One region of the Pseudescherichia sp. genome, then DNA from elsewhere that is predicted to be linked to it. Evidence: predicted binding sites of a transcription regulator. Region 1 holds the regulator's gene; the other holds the start of a gene.
What was found. The regulator Fur, encoded in region 1, represses iron uptake genes when iron is present. The targets are predictions, from matches to a motif close to ATAATAATGAGAACNACTATCAA.

Region 1 (4,423 bases):
GTTGGAGGCCATCACCTACCAGATCGCCGATGTGGTTACCGCCATGCGGCAGCACAACGATTTTACGCTGACCGCGTTAATGGTGGATGGCGGTCCGACTAAAAATGACTGGCTGATGCAGTATCAGTCAGACCTGCTGGGTTGCCCGGTTATGCGCAGCGACGTGCCTGAACTGTCAGCTATCGGGGCGGCACTCTTAGCGCGCAAAGCCGTGGGGCAACTCTCACTCGATGAGCTGAAACCGTACCTTTACCCGCATAGCGAATTTCGCCCCAACATGGAGCGTCATGGCCGTTTACAAAAACGCTGGCGGGAGTGGCAACAAGCCGTCGAAAGAACCCTACACAAATTCTGAATAGCGGGCGAGGAGGGAAGTATGGGCTATGTATTCGAAAATAAAACGGTCGTCATTACCGGGGCCGCCAAAGGCATCGGTGAGGGTATCGCCAGAAAATTTGCTGATGCGGGGGCGAATTTGGTGCTATCGGATCACTCAGAAGAGGTCACAGAGACCGCAGAGCGACTGAGAGAGGAGTACCATGAAAATATCATCTCCTTCGTTGCCGATGTCACCAATGAAGAGCAGGTCACCGAGCTTTACAGGCTCGCGCATCATACCTTTGGCACTATTGATGTCTCTATCCAAAACGCCGGCATTATCACTATCGACCGCTTCGATAAAATGACGCGTCAGGAGTTCGATAACGTCCTCAACGTGAATACCACCGGCGTATGGCTATGCTGCCGCGAAGCCGCAAAGTATATGGTCAAACAGCAGAGCGGACGTCTGATTAACACCTCCTCCGGGCAGGGGCGCGTTGGCTTTATCTACACCCCGCACTACGCCGCCAGCAAAATGGGTGTGATTGGCATTACCCAAAGCCTCGCCCTTGAGCTGGCCCAGCACAACATTACGGTTAACGCGTTCTGCCCAGGGATCATCGAGACCAATATGTGGGACTACAACGACCGTGTCTGGGGCGAGATCCTGAGTACGCCAGAGAAGCAGTATAAAAAAGGCGAACTCATGGATGAATGGGTGCAGGGGATCCCCCTTAAGCGGGCGGGCAAACCTGCCGACGTTGCCGGGCTGGTGGCATTTCTGGCGTCCGAGGACGCGGCCTACATTACAGGACAAACCATCAACGTGGATGGCGGCTTGATCATGTCGTAACACATTTTGGAGTGAAATCATGGATAAATATTTTTCCCAAAGACTGTTTGATTTAAGCGATCGCGTCGCGTTTGTTACCGGGGCAGGCAGCGGTATTGGTCAAATGATTGCTTACGGTTTTGCCAGCGCGGGGGCGAAGGTGGCCTGCTTCGATCTGCGTGAGGACGGTGGCCTGGCGGACACCGTGAGCACTATTCAGGAGATGGGCGGCAGCGCCTTTGCTTATACCGGCGACGTACGCGATATCGCCCATCTGCGCGCTGCCATCGCTGAAGTGAAGACGCAGTTTGGCCGCCTTGATGTGGCGCTCAACGCCGCCGGGATTGCCAACGCCAATCCGGCGCTGGAGATGGAGCCCGATCAGTGGCAGCGGGTGATCGATATCAACCTCACCGGCGTCTGGAACAGCTGCAAAGCCGAGGCGGAGCTGATGCTGGAGAGCGGCGGTGGCTCGATCATTAATATCGCCTCTATGTCAGGGGTGATTGTTAACCGGGGTCTGGAGCAGGCTCACTACAACTGCTCTAAGGCGGGGGTGATCCACTTAAGCAAAAGCCTGGCGATGGAGTGGGCGGAGAAAAATATCCGCGTCAACACGATTAGCCCAGGCTACACGGCGACGCCAATGAACACCCGTCCAGAGATGGTGCATCAGACAAAATCGTTTGAGAGCCAGACGCCGATGCAGCGTATGGCAAAGGTTGAAGAGATGGCGGGCCCGGCGATTTTTCTTGCCGCGGATGCCTCATCGTTCTGCACCGGTGTAGATCTGCTGGTCGATGGCGGGTTTGTTTGCTGGTAACGGGAGATGCTTTTTCGCCCGTTGGGCACAGTGTGGGTTTGTAGGCCCGCGTAAGCGAAGCGCCACCGGGCGTTATTATGTTGACGCTGCAATGCCGGGCGGCACTGCGTTTGCCCGGCCTACGGTCTCGCTCTTCCCATAAAAAAGGGCCACCCTAAGGTGGCCCGTTTTTTGTTACCGTTTCAATCACAGCTTACGCGGCGTCGTTTCATGCGCGTGTTCATTTTCACGGCAGTCGCCTTCGGCACAGTGACCATAGAGATAGAGGCTGTGGTTCGTCAGGCGGATGCCATGCTTAGTGGCGATTTCACGCTGGCGAGCTTCGATAGAGTCATCGCTAAATTCGATCACTTTGCCACAGTCGAGGCAGATCAGATGATCGTGGTGATGCTGCTGAGTCAGTTCGAAAACGGATTTGCCGCCTTCAAAGTTATGACGGGTCACGATCCCGGCATCATCAAACTGGTTGAGCACGCGATACACGGTAGCCAGACCAATTTCCTCGCCCATATCGATCAGTCGCTTGTATAAGTCTTCCGCACTGACATGATGGTTATCCGGTCCCTGAAGCACTTCCAGAATTTTTAAACGAGGAAGCGTGACTTTCAAGCCGGCCTTCTTTAATGCGGTGTTATTGTCAGTCATGCGGAGTCTGTCCTGTTGCTAATCGATCCACTTCCGAGGCGGAAGTTAATGAGAATGACCTTGAGTAAATGCGTCTCATTATAGAATTGCCACTTCTAAATGAAAACTACAAGTCCTCAAGTAAAGTATGCGTATAAAACGTGGCCTCGCCAACAAACAATCGTTGCGCGACCCGTTTGACCAGGGGATATTGTACAGGTATGTACGCGAAAGTTAAAAAATTGTAGCAATTATTTCTATTGCTTTTATCTATCAATAGCGGCGCAGCACGAAGGCCACGCCGTTAACATCAGGCGTTAACGATCTCGTCCAGGTGTAGCTCTTCAGAGATCTGCTTGACCCACTTCTCAACGCGCTCGGCGGTCAGCTCCGGCTGACGATCTTCGTCAATAGCAAGTCCGACGAAGTGGTCGTCATCGGCCAGGCCTTTAGACGCTTCAAAATGATAACCCGCGGTTGGCCAGTGACCTACGATAGTTGCACCGTTGGGTTCAATGATATCACGAATGGTGCCGAGTGCATCACAGAAGTACTCTGCATAGTCCTCCTGATCGCCGCAGCCGAACAGCGCCACCAGCTTACCGTTGAAATCCACCTCTTCCAGGGTTGGGAAGAAGTCGTCCCAGTCGCACTGCGCTTCACCATAGTACCAGGTCGGGATGCCCAGCAGCAGGATATCATAGCCTTCCAGATCTTCTTTGCTGCTCTTGGCAATGTCATGCACGTCGGCAATCTCTTTACCAAGCTGCTTCTGGATCATCTTCGCGATATTTTCGGTGTTACCGGTGTCGCTACCGAAAAAAATGCCTGTAATTGCCATGAGTAAAATAACCTCTTGAAACTTAATAATATGGTGGTGGAGCACAGCCCACGGATAAGGGCAATAATAGCAGAACAGAGCCATACGCGAAATTCGTAATCGTTCGGACTGCACTCTGTGCTACATGAAAGTGTGATTTGACGAGATTTTCAGACGTCGCCCTGGCGATGCAGGGCCTGGAGCTGGGTGAGCAGCAGCTCTTCGATCAGCTCGCTGCGGCTCATCTGCCGGGCATCGGCCAGCGCATTGAGCGCCTCAACGGCGTCAGCGTTCATCTTCAGCTCGACGCGCTTAAGTCCGCGAACTTTATCGCGTTTAAGCTGGTTGCGCTTGTTGATGCGTAGCTGTTCGTCACGCGAAAGCGGATTCGTTTTCGGTCGTCCCGGGCGACGCTCGTTCGCGAACAGATCTAGTGTCGTACGGTCCGTTTGTTCTTTTGCCATGATTTAGGGTGACGTCGGGGAAAACAGGCTGCCAGGGTAACCCTGTGCGATTAGCGCGCCATCATACATCAGCAGAGCAGGGACGCCAACGACCGTAAGCCCTGCCGCGTCCGGTCGCCGGGTTTTTAATCAGCCCGCATCGTTTGCCAGATAGCGGCGGATCGCCCGCAGCACCGCCTCGGGCTTTTCAGCATGCACCCAGTGACCGGCTCCGGCAATCACATGCGCCCGTGCCTGCGGGAACTGGGCCAGCAGCGCATCGCGATGTGCCTCGGTGACGTAGGGCGACTGGCCACCGCGGACAAACAGCGCCGGGCGATCCCAGGCCGGTACGGTCTGCCAGCCAATAATCTCTTCATAGCGGTCCCACAGAACCGGCACGTTGAAGCGCCACTCACCGTCAATGAACGATTTCAGAAGAAACTGAATAACGCCCTCTTCATGCAGGGTCTGACGCATCAGCGCAGCGGCCTGCTGGCGGCTGGTGGCCCCTGCAGCCGTCACCGCCTTGATAGCGGCAAAAATCTCGTCATGACGAC
Region 2 (4,423 bases), on a different contig from region 1:
CCGCGGGGATAGAAGAGGGCAAAGGCCAGCGGCGGCAGGAAAGTAATCGCCCCGGTCTGCAGCCTGCCTGCCGCATTGTTACGTCGATTGAAGAGATCGGCCAGGTAGTCAAACAGCCCCAGAGTCACCCCCAGAAACGACGTCGCCAGCGCCAGATCGGCAAACAGGTGCACCGCCAGCTCCACGTGTGGTGAGGCCACGACGTCGCGCAGGGCCTGCAGCAGGCCGTTAAGCCCGGCGCTGTTTGCCATCAGACCAAAGAAAGTCGTGGAGTCGATGCTGCCCAGCGTCGCCAACTGCCAGAAGATATAGGCCACCAGCGGAATAGCGCTGCCGGTGATAAACACCCAGCGCAGCTTCTGCACGTTGCCGTTCATGTAGCTAACGATGCTCGGCACGCTGCCATGAAAACCAAAAGAGGTAAAGATCACCGGGATAGCAGAGAGCGCTAGCCCCTTCTCCAGTGGCAGCGTCAGGAGATTTACCTTATGCACGTGGGGCATCAGCAGCGCCAGCATCACAATCAGGAAGATCAGCTTGGCGCTAAACAGAAAACGGTTGAAGAGATCTACCAGCGAAGTGCCAATGCAGACTACGCCGCCAGCAACAAGAGTAAACAGCAGTACGCCGGAAGCAGGTGAAACGGAGAGGTTCAACCACTCGCTCAGGCTGGAGGCCAGCAGCTCGCCTGCGCCGCTCATGTAGGCCGCCGTCAGGGCATACATTAAAAACAGCATGCTAAAACCCGTCGCCCACTGACCGTAGCGCCCGAGATAGCGGCGGGCCAGCGTGCCGAGGCCGGTATCGGCCGGAACGTGCTGATATACCTCCAGCAGCAGCAGGGCGGTGTAACACATAAGCCCCCACAGGCAAAATAGTAACGCCAGCGTTACGCCAAAACCGACGCCAGCGGCGGCCAGCGGCATCGCCAGCATACCGGCACCAATCGTGGTCCCGGCAACGATAAACATACTGCCAAAAGTCCTGTTCTTCACGCTTCTCTTTACACCTGAACTGCGCACCAAAATTGTGCGGCGCAGAGTAAGGCAAAACGGCGTTGACGTCAAACCACCGTTACAAGCAGTGTAAAGATAACAATACGATTTTTGATGATGTATTACGCAGGGGCAGGAGAATAAGATAGTTATAGCAAGTCGGAAGTTATTATGGCGGCGCAGGGCACCGCCAGATAATTAATTTTGTGCGTCGAGCGTAGAGAGCTCTTTATCAATAAAGTAGAGACCTTCGCCGCTTTTACCGGCCAGGGAGAGTTTATCGATTACCGATTTAAATAATTTCTCTTCTTCGTGCTGCTCGGCCACAAACCACTGCAGGAAATTAAAGGTCGGATAATCTTGAGTGGTCATCGCGAAATGGGCAAGGGCATTAATCTGACGACTGATCAGCTGCTCATGTTCGTAGGTAGCAAGAAACAGCTCGTCCAGCGAGGCATACTCAGCGAAGGGCGTCGGGATCGCGTTAATGCGCGGCAGGCTGCCGGTATCGGTCAGGTAATCAAACAGGCGCTGCATATGGGTCATCTCCTCCTGCGCGTGGCGACGCAGAAACGCAGCAGCTCCTTCAAAGCTGTTATAGCTACACCAGGCGCTCATCTGCTGATAAAGCAGAGAGGAGTAGAGTTCAAGATTCATCTGCTCATTGAGCTGTTCAATCATTTCATTTTTAAGCATGGCGTTATTCCATAACAGGCAGGGAAGGGTTACGTGTCGCCACTATAATTTGTTATTTAATTATTTGCAAAAGGTAAAATAAAAAAGTTATTTATTAAAAATACGAATGGGAATAACACGCATTGGCGCTTATTAATATATATAAATGAGAATCGTTGCTTTTATTATTTGCCAGCGGTATAGCGCTGGCAATATTTATTAATAGTAGACGCCAGCCGGGGAGTAGTTCACCGCATGGCCCTGACACTGGTACTGGAGAGTGACGGTTTCGTTCAGGCACAGCGATCCGCTGATGACGCTACAGGTTTTAATCGGCTGGCCAAACGCTATCGCGGTGGCATAGCCCATCTGTTGGCACTGGCGATTAGCCGTTCCCTGGGTGGTGTAGTCGTCATAGCGTGCCTTCTGCAACATCGTCTCGTTGAAGTGCAGACGCACCAGGCCCGTTGCCGGGTTAACGTCGGTGACTTCAGGTTCCTTCGTGATAGTGCATCCCGCAAGCAGCATCAGCGAGGCGGCAAGGAGTAGTCTCTTCATGCAAACGCTCTGATTCAGTTTCGATGTTCTCATCCTACAGCCTGCTTTGCCAGGCAATGCCCGGAATAGCCAAAGATTCCTGCTTCTCTAATCGCAACGGCAGGCAGGCTTAAACAAAACTGTGACCGCCTCTCAACTTATTAAAACGTTTTTTCATTAAATTTGAAAGTATGTTTGACAGGTAGTAAGGTTTAAGCTGATTAGCCCTTTATGATGGGATCCCCCGCAACGCATTCAGGAGAAGAGATAATGAAAATTGCACTGATGATGGAAAATAGCCAGGCTGCCAAAAATGCCATCATCCTCAAAGAGCTGAAAACCGTCGCTGATGATAAAGGCTTCCCGGTTTTCAACGTTGGGATGAGCGATGAGAACGATCATCACCTGACCTATATTCATCTGGGCATTATGGCCAGCATTCTGCTGAACTCAAAGGCGGTAGATTTTGTGATCGCCGGCTGCGGCACCGGGCAGGGTGCGCTGATGTCGCTGAATATTCACCCAGGGGTGAACTGCGGCTACTGTATCGATCCGGCCGATGCCTTCCTGTTTGCTCAAATCAACAACGGCAATGCGCTGGCGCTGCCTTTCGCTAAAGGCTTCGGCTGGGGTGCAGAGCTGAACGTACGTTTTATCTTTGAAAAAGCCTTTACCGGCCGTAAAGGTGAAGGCTATCCGCCAGAGCGTAAAGAGCCACAGGTGCGTAACGCCGGGATCCTCAACCAGGTGAAAGCGGCAGTGGTAAAAGATAACTATCTCGACACCCTGCGTGCTATCGACCCTGAGCTAGTGAAAACCGCCGTCTCCGGCCAGCGTTTCCAGCAGTGCTTCTTTGAACACTGCCAGGATAAAGAGATCGAAGCGTTCGTTCGCGAAGTGCTTGCCTGATTCCTCCTGTGCCGGGCAGCGCGACGCTGACCCGGCCAGAAGTTAACGTCTCTTTGTCGACACCGCGCTGCCCGCATCTTTCGCCAGCCTGAACGTATCGGCCATTCCTACCAGACAGATCAGCGCGATAAACACAAATGCCAGCCGGAAGCTGATGCCTGGCACGCCGCTAAGCGCCAGCCAGTCGCTGACCTTCTCTCCCAGTCGTATACCGATAGCCCCGAGCGTAATGCCCAGCCCAACCGCCAGCTGGGTAGCCGTGCTGAACAGGGTATTGGCATAGCTCATCTGTGCTGAGGGGACATCGGCGAAGGCGAGAGTGCTGACGCCGGTAAACTGCACCGAGCGAAAGACGCCGCCCAGATAGAGCACGACAAAAATCACCCATACCGACGTCGTCGGCGTGATAAAGGCGCAGGCCAGCAGGGCCAGCACGTTCAACGCACCGTTAATCAGCAGCAGCTTTTTAAAACCGAGCCAGCGGATCAGCGGCGTGGTGGCGGGCTTAATCGTCAGGTTACCCACGAAGACCGCCAACACCAACAGCCCGGCATGAAACGGATCCATACCAAAGCCGACCTGGAACATCAGCGGCAGCAGAAACGGCACCGCGCTGATCGAGGCGCGAAACAGCGATCCGCCATACATGGTAACGCGAAAGGTGGGCACCTGCATGGCATCGAGGCGGATCATCGGCCAACGGGCACGCTGAAAATGGCGTAGCGCGTAGACTAGGGTCGCAGTGCCCAGCGCCAGCAGGCCGAGCGTCCACGCTCCCTGCTGCTGTTCACCTCCCAGCATCTCCATCGCGCACATCAGGCTGACCATCGCCACCGAGGTGGAAAGAAAGCCAGCCAGGTCGAACGGGCGGCGTTCGTCATCGCGAATATCGGGAATGATGCGCAGCGCCAGAGCGATCGCCAGCAGGCCAATCGGCACGTTGATAAAGAAGATCCAGCGCCAGTCGGCGTAGCGGGTGATGAAGCCACCCAGAGGCGGGCCGATAATGGGCGCCACCAGCGCGGGCCAGGTCAGGGTGGCGATGGCGGTGATCAGCAGGTGTTTAGGCGTCGTACGCAATACGGCCAGCCTGCCGACGGGTACCATTAGCGCGCCGCCCATGCCCTGCAAAATGCGCATCGCTACAAACATCTCTACGCTGGTGGAGAGGCCGCAGAATACCGAGGCGAGGGTAAAGATCGCCAGCGCGGTGGTGAAGACCTTACGCGCACCGAAGCGATCGGCAATCCAGCCGCTGGCGGGGATCAGTACTGCAAGGGTAATGAGATAGGCACTGATACCGATGT

Region 2: the regulator Fur is predicted to act here: its motif matches at 1,837-1,859, upstream of ftnA (non-heme ferritin).

What each region holds. Positions count from the first base shown of each region.
Region 1 is NZ_DAMBWA010000007.1:52,076-56,498, reverse strand. It holds gene RTX96_RS11185 (FGGY-family carbohydrate kinase) at 1-355, shown strand, start outside; gene RTX96_RS11180 (SDR family oxidoreductase) at 377-1,174, shown strand; gene RTX96_RS11175 (SDR family oxidoreductase) at 1,194-1,976, shown strand; gene fur (ferric iron uptake transcriptional regulator) at 2,163-2,621, opposite strand; gene fldA (flavodoxin FldA) at 2,911-3,441, opposite strand; gene ybfE (LexA regulated protein) at 3,591-3,884, opposite strand; gene ybfF (esterase) at 4,014-4,423, opposite strand, start outside.
Region 2 is NZ_DAMBWA010000001.1:145,950-150,372, reverse strand. It holds gene tyrP (tyrosine transporter TyrP) at 1-995, opposite strand, end outside; gene ftnA (non-heme ferritin) at 1,194-1,691, opposite strand; gene yecR (YecR family lipoprotein) at 1,890-2,228, opposite strand; gene RTX96_RS00715 (RpiB/LacA/LacB family sugar-phosphate isomerase) at 2,478-3,116, shown strand; gene RTX96_RS00710 (MFS transporter) at 3,159-4,423, opposite strand, start outside.